Regions from separate parts of the Methylophilus sp. 3sh_L genome, predicted to be linked through region 1. Evidence: predicted binding sites of a transcription regulator. Region 1 holds the regulator's gene; each other region holds the start of a gene.
What was found. The regulator sigma-54, encoded in region 1, starts transcription at its own class of promoters, with help from an activator protein. The targets are predictions, from matches to a motif close to TGGCACNNTTCCTGCT.
Positions count from the first base shown of each region.

Region 2: a site for sigma-54 is predicted at 3,791-3,806, ahead of ACIDF8_RS07835 (SfnB family sulfur acquisition oxidoreductase). Genes of this name have one in related genera too.
Region 3: a site for sigma-54 is predicted at 4,448-4,463, ahead of ACIDF8_RS09135 (TorF family putative porin). Genes of this name have one in related genera too.

Region 1 covers NZ_JBKOUF010000007.1:90,158-96,641, forward strand. Annotated here, with positions in the region: gene ACIDF8_RS12645 (KpsF/GutQ family sugar-phosphate isomerase) at 56-1,057, shown strand; gene lptC (LPS export ABC transporter periplasmic protein LptC) at 1,081-1,713, shown strand; gene lptA (lipopolysaccharide transport periplasmic protein LptA) at 1,729-2,379, shown strand; gene lptB (LPS export ABC transporter ATP-binding protein) at 2,397-3,134, shown strand; gene ACIDF8_RS12665 (RNA polymerase factor sigma-54) at 3,141-4,685, shown strand; gene tyrS (tyrosine--tRNA ligase) at 4,743-5,981, opposite strand; gene ACIDF8_RS12675 (anhydro-N-acetylmuramic acid kinase) at 6,111-6,484, shown strand, end outside.
Region 2 covers NZ_JBKOUF010000003.1:9,270-15,753, reverse strand. Annotated here, with positions in the region: gene ACIDF8_RS07840 (TonB-dependent siderophore receptor) at 1-2,355, shown strand, start outside; gene ACIDF8_RS07835 (SfnB family sulfur acquisition oxidoreductase) at 2,482-3,714, opposite strand; gene msuE (FMN reductase) at 4,146-4,718, shown strand; gene sfnG (dimethylsulfone monooxygenase SfnG) at 4,747-5,835, shown strand; gene ACIDF8_RS07820 (AMP-binding protein) at 5,858-6,484, shown strand, end outside.
Region 3 covers NZ_JBKOUF010000003.1:287,388-293,871, reverse strand. Annotated here, with positions in the region: gene ACIDF8_RS09150 (peptidase domain-containing ABC transporter) at 1-1,450, opposite strand, end outside; gene ACIDF8_RS09145 (ammonium transporter) at 1,559-2,962, opposite strand; gene glnK (P-II family nitrogen regulator) at 2,978-3,316, opposite strand; gene ACIDF8_RS09135 (TorF family putative porin) at 3,377-4,375, opposite strand; gene ACIDF8_RS09130 (accessory factor UbiK family protein) at 4,591-4,881, shown strand; partial or broken gene ACIDF8_RS09125 (magnesium chelatase domain-containing protein) at 4,927-5,121, shown strand; gene ACIDF8_RS09120 (HEPN family nuclease) at 5,284-5,775, shown strand; gene ACIDF8_RS09115 (hypothetical protein) at 5,842-6,484, opposite strand, start outside.

The sequences.
Region 1 (6,484 bases):
AAAAAAGAGTCTTTTACTTTATCGTGAGGCAACTCGCTTGTTATACTAACCCGCCATGATGACAGCAAATTCCGGCATCCATCTTGTTAAAACACCAGACATCGTGACTCGCGCACGAGGGGTGTTGGTGCACGAAGCCGATGAAATCAGGCAATTGGCAGACCGGATAGGCAGTGCATTTGAAGCCGCGGTGCATATGATTTTGGCTTGCAAGGGACGGGTGGTCGTCACGGGCATGGGCAAATCAGGCCATATTGGTGGCAAAATTGCAGCCACTCTAGCTAGCACCGGCACCCCGGCTTTTTTCATGCATCCGGCGGAAGCTAGCCATGGTGATCTAGGCATGATTACCGCAGAAGATGTCGTGATCGCACTGTCCAACTCCGGCGAAAGTGATGAAATCATTAATATTTTGCCGGCCATTCGCCGTATTGGCGCCCGCGTATTGAGCATTACCGGCAGTGAAGCGTCTACGCTGTCACGCGAATCGGAAGTGCATTTGAGTGCAGCCGTAAGCCATGAGGCTTGTCCGCTCGGCTTGGCCCCAACGGCCAGCACCACGGCCGCCTTGGCGCTTGGTGATGCCTTAGCACTTTGCGTGCTGGACTTGCGCGAGTTTACTGCAGAAGACTTCGCCCGCTCGCACCCTGGTGGCAGCTTGGGCAGACGATTGCTGGTGCGGATTAAAGATGTGATGCGCACCGGCGCAGCGGTCCCTCAGATTGCTGAACAAGCCTCCATTCAGGAAGCCATTACGCAAATTTCGCTTAAAGGCATGGGTTTTACAGCGATTGTGGATCATGCGCAACGCCCTATTGGCATTTTCACCGATGGTGATTTGCGGCGGCTGTTTATGCAAGGCAATACACAACCTGATTCACCAATCCATACCGTGATGAACAGAACACCGCATTTACTGGAAACCAGTCAGATGGCGGTTGAAGCAGTCAACATGATGGAGCAACACAAAATCAATGGCTTTTTGGCGGTAGATACAGAGGGGCGATTGGTAGGGGCTTTCAATATGCATGATCTATTGAAAGCCAAGGTTGTCTAGCATAGAAAGTTCTCAACTCAAGCATGCTTAAACACCCTATTTTATTGCCGATTGCGCTCATGCTACTGCTGGCGCTGCTGACCTTCTGGATTAACCAGAATGTGCAGGAAGAAGCATTGAAAATGAGCAAGCTCAATCGCCAGGCACCCGATTATATGCTCTACAACTTTGTCAGCACACGTACAGATGCCGCCGGCAACACCAAATATGTGCTGGCCGCTGCAAAAATGCGTCATTTCCCAGTGAATGACTATACCGAGCTGCAACGACCCCGCTTTACCCAGTTTGGGCTGGACAAACCTTATACGCAAATTTATGGTCAGCGTGGACAGGTATCAGCCAATGGTAAACTGGTGGAATTTAGCAAGCAGGTCAAGGTGATCCGCCAAGCATCAGTAACCAAGCCGGAAACAGAGATGCAAACCGAACAACTTTGGATGGAGCCGGATACCGAAGTGGCCCATACAGACCAGCCCGTGGTAATCCGACAAAAACCGGCAACCGTCATTACTGGGACGGGGATGCGCTTTGATAACAGAGCCGATACCATGCAGCTATTTAACCGGGTACACGTTCATTACGAACGTCCACCCGCAGTGAATCGTTCGGCAAGCCCTGTCCAGGCAACGGATACAGAACGCGCCAATGAGCGTTGATGATGGAGAAATGAGTTGAACACGCAGAAGTCTTTATTTTTAGTGACATGCATACACGTATGGCTGCTATTTTCCCTCCCAGCCACTGCGCTGGCTGAAGAGTCTGACCGCGACCAACCGATAGAACTGGAAGCAGATACCGTCACCGTGAACGATGCCAAAAAAATCAGCATCTATACTGGTAATGTGATCCTGAATCAGGGTACCTTGCAAATCAAGGCCGACAAAATGATCGTACGTGAGGACCAGGACGGCTTTCAGCACAGCACCTGTACTGGCAATCCAACCACCTTCAAGCAAAAACGCACCGGTAAAGACGAGTGGATGCAAGGCAGTGGTCAACGCATTGAATACAATGCCCGCATGGATAAGGTACAACTGTATACCAATGCCTGGGTTAAACGCGGCGAAGACATTGTGAATGGCGACTACATCAGCTATGACGCCAATGCCGAGTATGCGGAGGTCATTGGCGGCACTAAAGCCAACCCGAACGGTACAGCCGGTAGCCGCGTTAAGGCCACGATCCAGCCTAAAAACAAAACCACGCCACCAGTGATTGACAACAAACCCACCTCGCAGCAAGGGTTGCGCATGAATCGCTCACTGCAACTCAAGGTGGAACCTGCACCCGCTGAAAGCACCAGCGAACAAGGTAAAGAGTAAGCTTAAAGATGGAAACCATGGCGTTAGCAGAGCAAAACCATTTGCAGGTCAACCACCTGAAAAAAACCTACCTGGGCCGTACCGTCGTCAAAAATACGACGCTTGAGTTACGTAGCGGCGAAGTGATTGGCCTGCTTGGCCCCAATGGTGCGGGCAAGACCACCAGCTTTTACATGATTGTCGGCCTGGTCGCGCTGGATGAGGGCAACATCACCCTCAATGGCACCGATGTTAGCCGCGCGCCCATGCATGAACGTGCGCGTATGGGCCTCGCTTACCTGCCACAGGAAGCCTCGATTTTCCGCAAGCTCAGCGTGACCGACAACATCCTCTCCATTCTGGAGACGCGCCCCTACACAGAAGAGGAGCGTGAGGCCAAGTTGGAGTCGTTGCTGGATCAATTACATATCCAGCACATCCGCAATAGCCAGGCAGTCAGCTTATCAGGGGGGGAGCGTCGGCGCGTTGAAATTGCACGCTGCCTCGCTACTGACCCTAAATTTATTTTGCTTGATGAACCGTTCGCCGGGATTGACCCGATTGCCGTGATTGAAATCCAGAAAATCATCCGCTACCTGAGCAGCCAAAATATTGGTATTTTAATTACAGACCACAATGTCCGCGAGACGTTGGACATCTGTGATCGCGCATACATCGTCAACGAAGGCGCTGTGTTTGCGGCAGGGACCCCTGATGAAATCATTCAGAACGAGGGTGTACGTGAAGTCTATCTGGGCAAGAATTTTAGGCTGTAATCCGTCATGAAACAGAACCTGCAATTACGTATTTCGCAAAACCTGGCGCTGACTCCGCAGTTGCAGCAGTCTATCCGTTTGCTGCAACTGTCCACGCTGGAGCTGAACCAGGAGCTGGAAACCATCCTGCAAGAAAACCCTTTGTTAGAAATGTCTGACGGAGAAGACGGCGAGTTTGAAGAGGGTTCAGCGCCAGCGGCCAGCCCCGAGCCAGAGCTGACAGATGCCAGCTCGTTTGACATGGCCACGCAGCATGAAATCACAGCACCCGCGGAAAGCTTGCGCGAAGAGCTGCATGACGACCTTGGCGGGAGCGAGAGCGATCTGCCTAACTTAAGCGAGGAATTCACCCCGCCAGAATTTGAAGATGATTATGAGGAGTTTGGCAGTACCAGCAACTGGGATGAGGCCGGCCGCAATCATCAAGAAGATGAAGACAGCGACTTTTCCCGGCAGGAAACCACCAGCATCAGCTTGCGTGAGCATTTAATAGACCAGATCCAGCTGGCACACTTGTCGCAGCGGGACATGAGCCTGGTCAAGTTATTGCTGGACAGCATTAATGACGATGGCTATCTCGAACAGGATTTACAGGAGATCGTTGAGCACCTGCCTCTTGAACTTGAAGTAGAGCTGCTAGAACTGGAAACCGCGCTCAAGCTGATCCAGAACCTGGACCCCCTGGGCGTTGGTGCACGTGATTTACGTGAATGCCTGCTGTTGCAACTGATGCACTTGCCCGCAGAGACGCCATATCTGCAAACGGCGATTGCAATCGCCAAAGACCATTTGGCGCTGCTAGCCAACAAAGACTTTGTCAAACTGCGAAAAGTGCTGGCTTGTGACGAAGCCGCACTCAAAGCCGCACAACAACTGATCCGCCAACAAAACCCCAGACCCGGCAGCGAGTTTTCCAACTTTAGTCACGATCACTTTATCCAGCACGATGTGGTGGTGAAAAAAATCAAAGGCATCTGGGTCGCCTCCTTAAACGATGGAGTGATTCCCAAGCTACGCATCAACCAGATGTACGCAGACATCCTCAAGCGCAACCGCGAGAGCTCAGGCCAATACTTGCAAAGCCAGATGCAAGAAGCCAAATGGATGATTAAAAACATCCAGCAACGGTTCTCGACCATTCTGCGCGTGTCGCAAGCCATTGTGGACCGCCAGCGCAACTTCTTTGAGCACGGGGAAATTGCCATGCGGCCACTGGTGCTGCGTGAAATCGCCGAAGAGCTCGATTTACATGAAAGCACCGTTTCACGTGTCACCACGCATAAGTACATGCTCACACCGCGGGGCGTCTATGAACTCAAATACTTCTTTGGCAGCTCGGTTGCCACCGATGCAGGCGGTTCATGTTCTGCCACGGCCATCCGCGCATTGATCAAGCAAATGGTGGCTGAAGAAAACCCGAAAAAGCCGTTGTCGGACAATCAGATCACCGACACACTCGCCCAGCAAGGCATCGTCGTTGCCCGCCGGACGATTGCCAAATACCGTGAGTCACTGAATATTCCGCCCGCAAATTTGCGCAAATCGCTTTAAAACAAAAGGCCGCATTCGCGGCCTTTTTGCTTGTCGGGACAAACTTATCAATCCCTATTACCTGATCGTAATCTTGGCAAATTTGCGTTTACCAACCTGCGCAACCACCGTGATCCCTTTTGCCAAGGGTAGATTTTTATCGTCGACCTTGACGCTGTCTAGCTTGACACCGCCCTGCTGTATGGCTCGCATCGCTTCGCTAGTACTTTCGACCAGGCCTGCCTGCTTGAGCAATTGGCTAATGCCTATGCTTTCGCCTTCAATGGTCACTGACACTTCAGGCACCTCGTCTGGGATGCCGCCTTTGGCTCGGGTTTGAAAGTCTTGCAACGCTTTTTCTGCGGCAGCTTGGCCATGAAAACGCGCCACAATTTCCTGTGCAAAGCCGACTTTGATATTGCGGGGATTTTCACCAGCTGCGACTTGTGCTTTCCACTCGGCGATGGTTTCCAGTGTCGCAAAAGACAGCAAATCAATGTACCGCCACATCAGTTCATCTGAAATTGACATAATCTTGGCAAAAATAGTCTCTGGCGCTTCACTGATCCCAATATAGTTACCCAGTGATTTGGACATTTTATTCACGCCATCCAGGCCTTCCAGCAGCGGCATCATCAATACACATTGCTGCGCCTGACCCGCCTGCTTTTGCAACTCTCGCCCCATGAGCAGGTTAAATTTCTGGTCAGTGCCGCCAAGCTCAAGATCGGCTTGCAGTGCCACTGAGTCATACCCTTGCAACAGCGGGTATAAAAATTCGTGTATCGCGATCGGTTGATTGCCTTTAAAGCGCTTGGAGAAGTCATCGCGCTCCAGCATGCGGGCCACAGTATGGCTGGCAGCCAACTTGATCATGCCAGCCGCACCGAGCTCACTTAACCATTTGGAGTTAAAAACGATCTCGGTTTTAGCAGGATCAAGGATTTTGAAGACTTGTGCCGCATAGGTATCGGCGTTAGCTTTAACCTGCTCCACGGTAAGCGGCGGGCGCGTAGCACTTTTGCCAGTCGGGTCACCAATCATGCCGGTAAAGTCACCAATCAGGAATAAAATCTGATGACCCAAGTCCTGCAATTGACGCAGTTTATTAATCAGCACAGTGTGGCCCAAATGCAAGTCTGGCGCGGTGGGATCAAACCCGGCTTTAACACGCAGCGGCTTGCCCGTTTTAAGTTTTTCAACCAGCTCTTGCTCGATCAATAACTCATCTGCGCCGCGCTTGATAATCGCCAGCGCTTTTGCAATTTCCGGGCTCAAGGCCTGGGTATCAGATGAGGGTTGCTTGGTATCCGTCATGCTAGGTATCCGTGAAAAATAAAAACGATGCACAGCCCCGGCATCGTCTCAAATTAAGTAAAACAGCTATTTTAACGTAATCCCATGCATTTCTGTAAGCATGGCTGGAGCAGTGTTAAAATGGTGCCCATGCAACTTTCAGCGGATCGCTCCCAGCCACGGTTATTTATTGGTCTCATGTCTGGCACCAGCCTGGATGGCGTGGATGCCGTGCTGACCTCATACACAGGCGAGCAAGTGTCGCAAACGGCCTGTTACTTCCTGCCCTACCCTGAGGAACTGAAACAACAACTGCTAGCCTTGCACACGCCCGCCCAAAACGAGCTCCATGCCGCTGCCGTGGTTGCCAACCAGCTTGCCGAGCTTTATGCGCAAGCTGTCAATCAGCTACTCACACTCGCCGGTACGCCTGCCGATGCCGTAACCGCCATCGGTTGCCATGGTCAGACCATCCGGCACTGTCCAACCCTGGCTAATGGCATGGCATACACCATACAACTGGG
Region 2 (6,484 bases), on a different contig from region 1:
AGCATCACGCCATTGCCTATCCTGCATGCCGCTGAGAAAGAAACCGTCCTGCAGGAGTACCAGATTCCCGCTGGCCCATTGAGCCAGGTATTAAGCCGATTTGCCGCCGAAGCGGGCATTATGCTGTCCGCCAACGCTGCGCTGGCCGATGGTAAGTCCAGCACGGGCTTGCATGGCAGGTTTACGGTACAGCAGGCCTTGGAAATCTTGCTCAAAGGCTCGGGGCTGGCAGTTGAGCATCGTGGCGAACACCGGTATGCCATTATTCCGCAATCGGGCAAGGAAAGTACTTTGCCTGAGGTGAAAGTGACAGCCGCGGCCAACAAAGAAACGGCCTGGAGCCCAATCAAAGGCTATATTGCCGAACAGTCCGCCACGGGGACCAAAACCGATACTTCGGTGATGGAAACGCCGCAGTCGGTCTCGGTGGTGACTAAAGATTTTATTCAGGCCATTGGTGCGCAAAGCCTGCGTGAAGGCATGGCCTATACGCCAGGGGTGAATGTGGCGCCTTATGGCCCGGATTCAAGATATGACTGGATTGCCTTGCGTGGCATTGACGCGTATTCACCCGGTTTTTATCAAGACGGCTTGCCGTGGCGCAATGCCGGCACGTTTGCGACCGGCAGAATCGAAAATTATGGCATTGAGCGCCTCGAAATCCTGCGCGGCCCAGCCTCTGTGCTGTATGGGCAAAGTACCGCAGGCGGCTTGATCAATGTGGTCAGCAAACGCCCCACCGCGACCCCACTCAAAGAAATCCAGATGCAACTGGGGAATTACTCGCGTGAGCAGCTCGCCGGTGATTTTTCGGGGCCGCTTAATGAAGACGGCACCGTGTTGTACCGGATGACCGGCCTGGTGCGTGACGCCGACTTGCCGCGTCAAGGCATGAAGGATGACAGGGTGTTTATTGCGCCGTCAATTACCTTTCTGCCTTCAGATAAAACCAGTTTGACCGTCATGTCGCAGTATATGAACTCGGATGGCGGGATCTTTGCAGGGGCCTTGCCAGAACAGGGTACGCTGCTGCGCACGCCATCGGGAGAAAAGTTGCCTTACAAGACCTTTGTCGGCGATAGAAAATTTAACCGCTTTGAGCAAAAGCAATGGTATGTCGGCTATCTGTTTGAGCATAGCTTCAATGACCAGTGGACCTTCAGGCAGAATGCACGCTACAGCGAGGTAGATTTGGCGTATTGGCAGGTGTTTGGACTGGGGTATAACCAGGTCAATCCTGCAGCACCAGCTGATGCAGACAATTATCGCTATATTACCCGCCAGATGAACGGTAGCCCGGACCACATCAAAGCCTTCACCATAGACAATCAGCTGCAATGGCGGATTCAGGCGGGGGATTGGCAACATACCTTGCTGGCGGGCCTGGATTACCAAAAGGTCAGGGACCGCAATCAATTCTATTCTGGCAGTGCGCCAGACCTGGATTTGTTGGCTCCGGAGACTGCACAGAATATCCCTGTGGGCAGTCCTGATACGGATAGCAAGATCAAACTGGCGCAAACCGGTTTTTATCTGCAAGATCAGATCAAATGGGGCTCGCATTGGATTGCAACCTTGGGCGGCCGCTACGACGATGCCACCACTGAGAATGCAGAGCGTATTGCAGGCACGGATGATCGCTACAATGATCATAAATTGACCAGCCGCGCTGGCTTGCTCTATTTAGCAGACAATGGCCTTGCGCCTTATTTCAGCTATTCAGAATCTTTTATCCCCACCACGACGATCAACCCGCAAACAGGCAAAGGCTTTAAACCCGAAACCGGCAAGCAGTATGAGTTCGGTGTGCGCTACCAGCCGCCGGGCAGCAAAAACAGATACAGTGCGGCATGGTTTGAGTTGGAACGTAACAATATTATTACTTACGACCCCAACTTTAGCCCCCGGCAAACTGGACAGATGCAGGTGCGTGGACTGGAGCTCGAAATACAAACACAGCCGATTGAACATATGAACCTGATTACGGCCTATACGTATACGCCCAAGGTTGAAATCACCGCCAGCAGCAACCCGCAGCAGATAGGCACGCCTTTGCTGGCCACGCCTGAAAACACGCTCGCGGTGTGGAGTGATTACCGCTTTAATAATGGGTTAAAAGTGGGCTTGGGTGCACGCTATAACGGCTCTACCCGTGGCAATTTTGATTCTGCATCCGAGCGGATTCCATCATATACCTTATGGGATGCCTTGGTCGGGTATGACCTGCAGCACTGGACGCTGGCATTCAATGCACGCAACCTGGCCAATAAAGAATATATCGCTAATTGCGCTGTTGGCAGTTGCTACTATGGCGAGCCACGGCGTGCCATGCTGACGGCCACCTATCGCTGGTAAACGGTGTGTACTTCGAGGCATAGTCTTTTATAGCCGTTTGTGCAGACTGTGCTAAGGCCTCAAAACAAACAGCCCGATCGTTTATCGGGCTGTTTGTTTACGTGGTTAAGCTAGAACCGTTCTGGATTAAATCCAAGGATGGCGCGGCGGTTTCACCTTGTTCAGGCTGTAGTTGCCGACGGCATGGTATTTCCAGCGTACCGGATCGTGCAGGGTATGCGTACGTGCATTGCGCCAGTGGCGGTCCAGGTTGTACTCACCCAGGGTTGAGCGTGTGCCGGCCAGTTCAAACAGTTTACTACCTGCCAGCAAGGCAGTTTCGGTACTTAGCACTTTGGCTTCAGCTACCGCAATCGAAGCTTCGGCCACGGTGTCTTCATTCGGGTTACGCTGCGCTTCGTCTATGTATTCACCCGCGCGTGCCAGTAAGGCCTCGGTGGCGTGCAGGCGAATCTGCAAGTCACCGATATCCTTGATGGTATGCGGATCTTCGTAGCCGTGTTCCAGATCGGTATCTATCCATGGCCGTGTGTAGTTGCGCACAAAGTGCAGCGTATCTTTAAACGCTGCGCGGGCGATGCCGGTATCCACCGCCGCCTGGATAATCTGCGCAATCGGCCCCATGGTGGTCGGGCGGTCAAACGCCAAATGATGCGGCAACACATATTCGCTGGGCACAAAAATATTTTCCAGGATGGTCGTCCCGCTAGCGGTGGTGCGTTGGCCAAAGCTGGACCAGTCATCAATAATGGTCAGGCCTTCTGCGCCAGCGGGTACGAATGCCACCACGGTGTTGTCGTGTTCATCTTTGGCCACCACTGGCACCCAGTCCGCCAGCAAGGCGCCTGAAGAATAGAATTTTTTGCCGTTTAAAAAGTAGCCGCTATTGGTGGGCGTGAGTTTGGTTTTCACGTCATTGACGCTCTTGGTGCCAATCTCGGAGAAAGCATTGCCAAACCGCACGCCTTGCAGCACCAACTCAAAAAAGTATTTTTTCTGAAACTCTGAGCCATCCAGGCGCAAGCCTTCCACCATATATAAATGATTCTGTGGAATCTGGCCGACACTGGGGTCGGCTTCGGCCACGGTGGCTACCACTTCTGCCAGCGTTTTGTTAGAGACAAAGGCGCCGCCATATTCTTTAGGTACGGTAATGCCCCACAAGCCGCTGCTTGAAAACAGGTCGAGCTCTTTGCGAGGCAGGCGGCGTTCCTGGTCGCGCAGGGCGGCTTCTTTAGCGATTTCGCTGGCCACCTGCTTGGCGACGGTCAAGGCTTCGGCGTCACTTTTAATCAAATGCGCGGGTTGCCGCGGCAGGTTTACAGGCAAATGCGCAATTTTATTTGCTTGTGCAGTCATAGTCTTTCCTTGTTCAAAAAGGGATCAATAAAGCGTGACGGGGATGTTGTTTGCGCCACGCGTCTGTTAATGCTGTTGCATTTAATATGCCAATAACTAAATCATTGAATTTAAAAAAGAATATAAATTAAAGCGCCGGCAGCCGCCTCTATAGAAACAGTTTGTTGCTGAATCGCTGCTGCAAAATCAGCAACCATCGGAAGACGAAAGCACGACTAAGCGCCGCATGGCAGCGGAAAACTGCTGATTTAGCAGCAGTTGATCAGCAACTAGCGCTGGAATCCAACACTTATTAAAAGGGATTTTTTATATAAGTCATTGAAATATAACTATATTATTCCCTGGCATGGATGGTGCTAATACTCTAGCAAGCGAGTCGGTTGCGAGTTTTCGTGCAAACGACATTAGTCACCGATATTTCAGGAGTCATGATGAGCCGTCCTTTAAAAGTCACTGCCGTCTCCGGCAGCTATAAATTACCTTCCAGAACCGCTGCGTTGGTGCAGGCGATCACGCAAAAGTTGGGGCAGCAAATCCCGATTGATCTGCACGTGGTGGAGTTAAGCGAAATCGCCGGCAGCCTGGTCGCTTCCTACGACCCCAAAGCGTTGCCAGTCAACGTGCAACAAGATATCCAGGCGATTGAAACCGCTGATTTGCTGGTGGTGGCGACACCAGTGTACCGCGCCTCTTATGGTGGGTTGTTCAAGCATTTGTTTGATCTGGTGCACCTCGAAGCCTTGGTGGATGTGCCTGTGCTGCTGGCCGCGACTGGCGGGACAGAGCGCCATGCCTTGATTATTGATCATGAGCTGCGTCCATTATTCAGTTTCTTCCAGGCAGTCACGTTGCCAATCGGCGTATATGCGGTTGAAGCGGATTTTGAAAATTACCAAATCAAGAGTGAGGCGGTGAAAGCGCGCATTGATCTTGCGGTAGAGCGTGCGCTGCCTTTGCTCAAGCATCGCGAGCTGTTGAGCCAGGAAAAATTATTAGCCATTTAAATCCAGTGACTTTTGGAGAGATATAAAGATGAGTACAGAAAACATTAAATTTGCTTATTGGGTGCCTAACGTCAGTGGTGGTCTAGTGGTCAGTAACATTGAGCAGCGCACCAGTTGGGATATCGATTACAACCGCAAGCTGGCACAAATTGCCGAAAAAGCCGGATTTGAATATGCCTTGAGCCAAATTCGTTTTACTGCGGGCTATGGGGCTGAGTTCCAGCATGAGTCGGTGTCTTTTTCGCATGCTTTGCTGGCAGCGACCACCAAACTCAAGGTGATTGCCGCCATTTTGCCTGGCCCCTGGAATCCGGTGCTGGCCGCCAAACAATTGGCGACGATTGATATTCTCACCCAGGGACGGATTGCGGTGAACATCGTCTCCGGCTGGTTCCGTGGAGAGTTTACGGCGATTGGCGAGCATTGGCTGGATCACGACGAACGCTATCGCCGTTCACGCGAGTTTATTGAGGCGCTCAAAGGAATCTGGACCCAGGATAACTTTACTTACAGAGGCGATTTTTACCGGTTTAGTAACTACTCACTCAAGCCTAAACCCTTGCAGCAGCCACATCCAGAAATTTTCCAGGGCGGTAGTTCACGTGCCGCGCGGGATAATGCGGCCGCCGTCTCAGACTGGTACTTCACCAACGGCAATACGGTAGAGGGGATCAAGGCCCAGGTGGACGATATACGCGCCAAGGCGGCGGCCAATAAGCATCACGTCAAGATTGGCGTCAATGCCTTTGTGATTGCCCGCGATACCGAAGAAGAAGCCAAAGCGGTATTGAAGGAAATTATTGATAAAGCCAACCCTGAAGCGGTGAATGCGTTTGGCCATGAAGTGAAAAATGCGGGCGCTGCCAGCCCGGAGCGTGAAGGTAACTGGGCGAAGTCGAGCTTTGAAGACCTGGTGCAGTATAACGATGGCTTTAAAACCAATTTAATAGGCACCCCCCAGCAAATTGCCGAGCGTATTGTCGCTTTGAAGGCCGTTGGGGTTGATCTGGTATTGGCGGGCTTTTTGCACTTTCAGGAAGAGGTCGCTTATTTTGGTGAAAAAGTGCTGCCATTGGTGCGTGAGCTGGAAGCTAAAACCTTGGCCAAAGCGGCTTAACTGAAACGGCAGGAAACAGGCAATGGCAGAGACTTTACCCCACTTGCTGACGGTGCAAGCCGTGGAGCGGCCGCATCATGTCGCAATCAGGCATAAACAGCTGGGCCTCTGGCAGCAGACCTCTTGGCTCGCGGTGCAAGAGGACGTCACAAAGGCCGCACAGTATTTGCAGCAACAAGGTTTTCGCCAGGGCGACACTTTATTTTTGTTGAGTGAGCCGCGGCCCGAGGCCTTATTGTTGGCACTGGCTGCCCATTGGCTGGGCGGCGTGGCGGCGCCGCTGGACCCGGCTTTTGCGCAACCGCAGTTACTGGATTTATTGCATACCTTGCGGCCGCAATTTGTGTTTGCCGAAGCACAGGCACAGGTGGATCAAGTATTGGCTGCCAAACCCGATAGCGCCGTGGTGATTTATGCCGATGCGCGCGGCTTGGCCGGGTATCAGCATCCTGCGCTCGTTAGCTATGCACAGGTGGTGGCAACGGCAGAAATTCAAGCCATTGCGCCTGCGGTAACGGCCGATGAAATTGCCTTCCGCTTTTACCGTTTGAGTACCAACTATGCGCTGGAATACAGTGAGGTGAGCCATGCCGAACTACTCAGGAATGGCCGCCAACTGGTCACTCAGGAGGCACTGACAGCACATGAA
Region 3 (6,484 bases), on a different contig from region 1:
ACCGCTGCAGCTGCGTATGCGTCATCGGTGCGCCAAAGTCAGTCAAGACAGTTTCTATGCCATTCGGCAGCTTACTGATTTCTTGCCACAAGCCCAGTACCTGTAATAACTCGATCACGTGATCCAGGCTCACCTCTGGTCGTTGCAACTTTAGGTTGTCCAGGATAGAGCCATGCTGCCACTCAACTTTGTTGGCCACGCCTATGCGGTCACGCAAATGGGACAAATCGAGCTGACGCACATCAATATCGTTGTAGCTGATATGCCCTTGTCCCGGTTGCCGCATGCCCATGATCAACTCAAGCAAGGTGGTTTTACCACTGCCCAAGCCACCCATGAGCGCCAGGCTTTCCCCGCGTTGTAAGCTAAAGCTCAGATTTTTGACCAACGCAGCTTGATCCGCATGCTGAAAGGTCAACTCATGGACCTTAAGTTTGGTATATCCTTCCTCGCCAGGCTGATGCTCACCAGACCGCTCCACGGGTAATGTTTCCAGTACGCCCAGCTTGTCTACTGCTGCGAGCAGATCATAGAAATACTCAAGCTTGGTGACAAACCGCACAAACGCTGACAGCACGCCAAAAATAATCAATTCGGCAGCCACGAATTGGCCAAGATTGATCTGGCCTTTGATGACTAAGGTCCCGCCTAGAATCAGCATGCCCGTACCGATTAATGCATACAGTCCCACGGCACCAATCAATTGCATCATCAGGACTTTAAAGTGTTTGGCCCTGACTAGCAGATAGCCTTCTGCCAGCTGCGCCGTATTGGCCGTGTTGCGCTGTTTAGCGCCATAAAATTTTGACAGCCATTTATTGCGGGCAATGGTTTCCAACCAGGCCGCCATTTCATATTTGGCTTTAGACTCTTTGATTGCCGTTTCTTCGGCTGGCTTACCCAAACCAAAAATAATCACCCACAACACGATGAGCATCAGGATGACCAGAATGCCAAAATACAGGCTATAAAAAAGCAGCACAATGCTGCCTATCAGCCCTTGTAACAAGGCAGTTAGGCCAACTGTAAGCAAGGTCGCCATCGACTTCTGCACGGTTTGAATATCAAAATAGCGATTCACCAGCTCTACCGGATTGAATTGATCATACACAGAGATATGAATCTGGCCGGTGTTTTGTGCAATCTGCAAGCTGTAGCGCACAAAAATCCGCCGTTGGATCATCTCCACCAGAAAACTCTCTATGGCATAAATCGCGCCAGACAATGCCAGCAAACAAAACAGAATCACGCCCACCACATACAGTGGCTGCAATATACCGCCCATGGTGACAATATTCACCATGGCCTGCACGGCGACAGGCGTGGCGATGCCCAATACACCATAAGCCGCGGTTAAATACAGCAGCAGCAAAATATCCTGTTTTTCAAATGAGAGTAACTTGACGACTCTTTGAAAAGGCGTGAGGGAAGTCGTATGAATGTTTGCCATAATAAGAATTGTTGTTAACTAGGCCCTGTAAATGGATAACAACCGTTTATATTAGTTCCCCAAAAAAAAACGGCTCACTAAGAGCCGTTTCTTTATACCACACAACGATTACAAGCTGTAAGCACGTTCGCCATGTTCGGTCGTATCAAGACCTTCACGTTCGTATTCTTCACTCACGCGCAGACCCACAACCGCATCTACCACTTTGTAAAGAATCACGCTTACGATACCTGTCCAGATCAAGGTGACCACGACTGCGATGATTTGAGTCGTTACTTGACCACCCATGGTCACACCTTCTGCGTAGCCAACACCACCCAAACCTGGTGCCATCAACACGCCAGTGCCTACTGCACCCCAGATACCGGCCAAGCCGTGAACACCGAACACATCCAGTGAGTCATCGTAGCCCAGCGCACCTTTCAATTTGGTCACGCCCCACAGGCTGACGAAGCTGGCAGTGAAGCCAAGGATGATAGAACCCATCGGGCCGATAAAGCCGCAAGCAGGGGTAATCGCAACCAAACCAGCCACTGCACCAGAAGCGGCACCCAGCATGCTTGGCTTACCTCTGAACAACCACTCAGCAAAAATCCAGCCCAGTACTGCAGAACCTGTTGCCAATTGTGTGTTAATCAACACCATACCGGCAATGCCATCAGCAGCCAGTTCACTACCAACGTTAAAGCCAAACCAACCCACCCACAGCAAGGAAGCACCAATCATGGTCATCACCAGGTTGTGCGGAGGCATGGCTTCTTTACCGTAACCAATACGTTTGCCCAACATGATGGCACCAATCAAAGCAGCGATACCAGCGTTGATATGCACAACAGTACCACCAGCAAAGTCTTTGGCACCCAACTCGGCCAGGTAACCACCGCCCCATACCATGTGTGCGATTGGGATATAAGCAAAAGTCACCCACAATGCCGTGAACAACAATACAGCAGAGAACTTCATACGCTCGGCAAACCCACCAACGATCAACCCAGGCGTAATGGCAGCAAATGTCAGCTGGAAGGTCAAAAACACATATTCTGGAATAGTGCCGGAGAGGCTTTCTGGTGTAACACCCGCCAGAAACGCCTTGCTTAATCCACCGACAATCATGTTACCTTCGCTGAAAGCCATGCTGTAACCATACGCAGCCCACAACACAGAAATCATTGAGAAGACAACAAACACTTGCATCAGCACTGACAACATGTTTTTCTGACGTACCAAACCGCCGTAGAACAATGCCAAGCCAGGAATCGTCATCAAAATCACCAGTACTGTGGCAACAATCATAAATGCGGTATTACCCACATCCATTGTTGGCGCTGGCGCTGCTTCAGCAGCAGGGGCAGCTTCGGCCGCTGCAGGCGCTTCGGCCGCAGGCGCCGCATCAGTAGAAACGGTTTCTTGTACGGTAATGGTTTCAGTCACCGTTTCTTCTGCATAACTGACTGGGCTTGCCGCCAGACCCATCACGGCGACCAGCGATAAGATTGAAAGAATTTTCTTCATAACAGAAGCCCTTTCTTATAACGCATCCGGACCGGTTTCGCCGGTACGTATACGGTAAACTTGTTCCAAATCGAAGACAAAGACTTTGCCATCGCCGATTTTGCCTGTTGCTGCTGCTTTCTCAATCGCATCTACGACCTGATCCAGCATGTCATCTTTGATCGCAACTTCGAGTTTAACTTTAGGCAAAAAATCTACGACATATTCAGCACCACGATACAACTCGGTATGCCCTTTTTGACGGCCAAATCCTTTGACTTCAGTGACAGTGATGCCTTGTACGCCAATATTGGACAAAGCCTCACGCACCTCATCAAGCTTGAATGGCTTGATTATTGCGGATACAAATTTCATTTGCTTCTCCCGTTGTTAACTCTGGCAGGCACATGCCCGCCAGATCTAAAACTTGCTTACTTAGAATGTACGGCCTAATGTTAAAACAACACGACCATCATTCAGGTTCTTAAATTGTGTTGATGGTGCTCCATTAAAGCTTGAGCCGCCATAGCCATTACGACCCCAATAACGAGAGTTGTCTGACTCAATCCAGTACACCCCAGCATTCCAACCTTCGGTAGCCCCAATTTTGAATGCTTTACTCAAACCAATCTTCCAGTCTGTGTAATCAGGATTCGTAGCGCCCGATGTAGAGGAGCTAGGTGCTGAACCACCACCGATTGCAGAAAAGTCAGCGTTAGGATCTAGTTTGCCAGCAACATTTAAACGTCCAACGTGAGCAATCAGCGTTAAATCCCACCAAGGTAATGGATACGCCGCATTCAATTCAATATAAGTTGAGCCTTTGGTGCTACCGTTCCAACCAGTATCTTTATCTGCGCCAAACCAATCTGTTAACGTGTAAGAAAGTTTTGCGCTAATCCAATCATATGAGAGACCTGCATTCAATTCATATGTATCCCAACGACCACCTTTTGGGGTTTGACTTTTTAAAGTACCATCTGGATTGTTATCGCCTGTAAATTTGTATTTTTTCCAAGAACCACCTGGATACAAGTATCCATAAACACCGACTGTATAGCCCAGTTTCTCAACTGTAGGAATGGTGCCATTAAAACCTGCATAAACATCAATTTCGGTGTTTGCATCAGGATAAGTATTTGGTGTTACACCAGAACCCCAAACGCCAGTATAGAAACCGCTGGAATGCGTAATATCCATACCGCCTTGTACGGTCGGCTTGTGCCAGGATTGTGAAATACCACGGAAGTAGTAGTCAGATACCACACCGATGTTACCTGTCGCAGCCCAATCGGAACCGGCCTGTTTTTCTTCCATGTATGGTGCTTTTGCCTCTTTAAGCTCTTCATGCAAAACCTTTGGCTCATCGGCATGTGCAAAATTAGCGAAAGACAGTGTCGCGAGTACAGCTGTAATTAACTTAGATTGGCGCATTTATTTAGTCCTCTCTCTGTGAAAATCTTGATCGAATTGTTGTAAACGAGAATGAAACAACATTGACCTAAAAGCAAAGCACGTGCCAACCTATATAATCATTAAAAATCAATTAATTAATAAAATAATTTAATCCTAAAAGTTAAATTAACATCGCAACATCATGTTATTTATTAAAAACATATAAAAATCAACCATTTGCATACACTTTTTTGATGTGCTTACATGCTAGAATAGCCTCACAAGGAGAGCTTGCCATGCTATTTTCAAACGAAAAAATTAAAGAATTATCTTTTAAAATCAAACAACTAATTGACTCAAGCCCCATTTCAGAGCTTGAAAACAATTTGCATGCACTAATTCAGGGCGCGCTCCCCAAAATGGAACTTGTTTCACGCGAGGAATTTGATATTCAGGCCGCTTTGCTGGCACGCACGCAGCAACAGTTAAAACAGCTTGAAGAAAAAATCAGCCAGCTGGAACAAGCCGACGCCGCCAAAAAGTAAAAATTAATTTACAATTGTTAGCATTCTTTGGTGCGGGAGTGCGACATGAGTTTGGCCGTGTTATACAGTCGGGCCTTAAGTGGGATGGATGCACCAGAAGTGGTGGTTGAAGTGCATCTGGCGAATGGTCTGCCCAGTTTCACCATCGTCGGCTTGCCAGAAACCGAAGTGAAGGAGAGTAAAGACCGTGTGCGGGCAGCGATTCAAACCGCCCAGTTTGAGTTCCCGGCACGGCGCATCAAATGTAGTCAAGGTGTTTCTGGAGGAATTTGAGCAAGGTAAGCTCTACATTCATTAATCATGGAATTGCGTTTCTGGAAAAGTGCATCATATAGATAATGACGCCCCATTAATGGGCGTAAAGTGTCATTATTAAACAAGCAGCTATACGTTTAGGACTTTATGGGAAATTACCAAGACCTTGAATATGAGTTTATTGAGAGAACTATTGCTCTAATAAATCAATATTATGCATCTTTAGACCAATACCCTTTTGAAAAGCAATATAACTACACTCTAACGATTAACTGCTTACTGGGCCTAATAGTCATGCCAAAGGAAAGGGCTTTAACATATTTGCCGAAATTGCCCATAAACAATAACTTGAAGGCATCTATTGGCTTGAATGAAACCGAATTTGGCGGACACATCTCTAACCTCAAAACGTTGATTCAAAGTCTCAGACACTCAATAGCGCATTTCAATATCGACGTTATTTCGGAAGGCGATGAACAACTTATTGATTGGGTAGAATTCACCGACTCCGAGCATGGACATCGACTTGTCGCGAGATTTAGAGCGAAAGAATTGTTGCCATTTTTAAAGTTTTATACCGAGAGTTTGTTGAATAACTTAAAACAATATCGGAATTCTAAACATCAACCTAGAGATTGATTGCTGGCGACTCTTATCGGGTTGTCTATGCGCTCGAGATCCGCAGACACAACTATAAAGCTAGTTTCAGGCAGTGCAATTCCATTTGTGCACACAGAAAACCTCAAATTGTTCGCATATGACTTCCATTTCTGACCAGTAATAAGCTAGCCCTGTATTTGCAAGGTTTATCATGCTTTTGGTGGCTGCCAACCCAAAACAGGTCCAACATGTACTGTAATCCCATGAGCAAAAGAATCCTGTTTGTAAGGGGGGCCACAATATAGGACGGCTATGGGAAGATTCATACCAAGATTCGACGGCTGCGAGAGTGGCAAGCGCAACTATCATACGAGCAAAATTTCCTGATCGCTGCCATGAAGCAACTGTACCGTGGGCAAACATGTGTCTGTTCAACCATGTTTCACCTCGATAGTCTTCAGTATTGCAAAAAAAATGATTTTTGAGCCACATCCGAAATGTCTCAAAGGCGTAAACACGCTCGTCCTGTCCAAAGAGATATGTAGAGGTCTTATACTCAGCCGGCACCCACATCCGGTCAAAATGGATCTGCGCAGCAGTTTCAATCGCCTTATCTATTGCGTGATCTATCTTTTCAGTAGTAGTAGACTTTGCTCCCAGATCCGACACTATTCGTGTCAGACTGCCTTCAATTGCCGGTATTAAAGTACCTACACTAGTTGACCAGTAGCCGCTATAAGCACCCAGA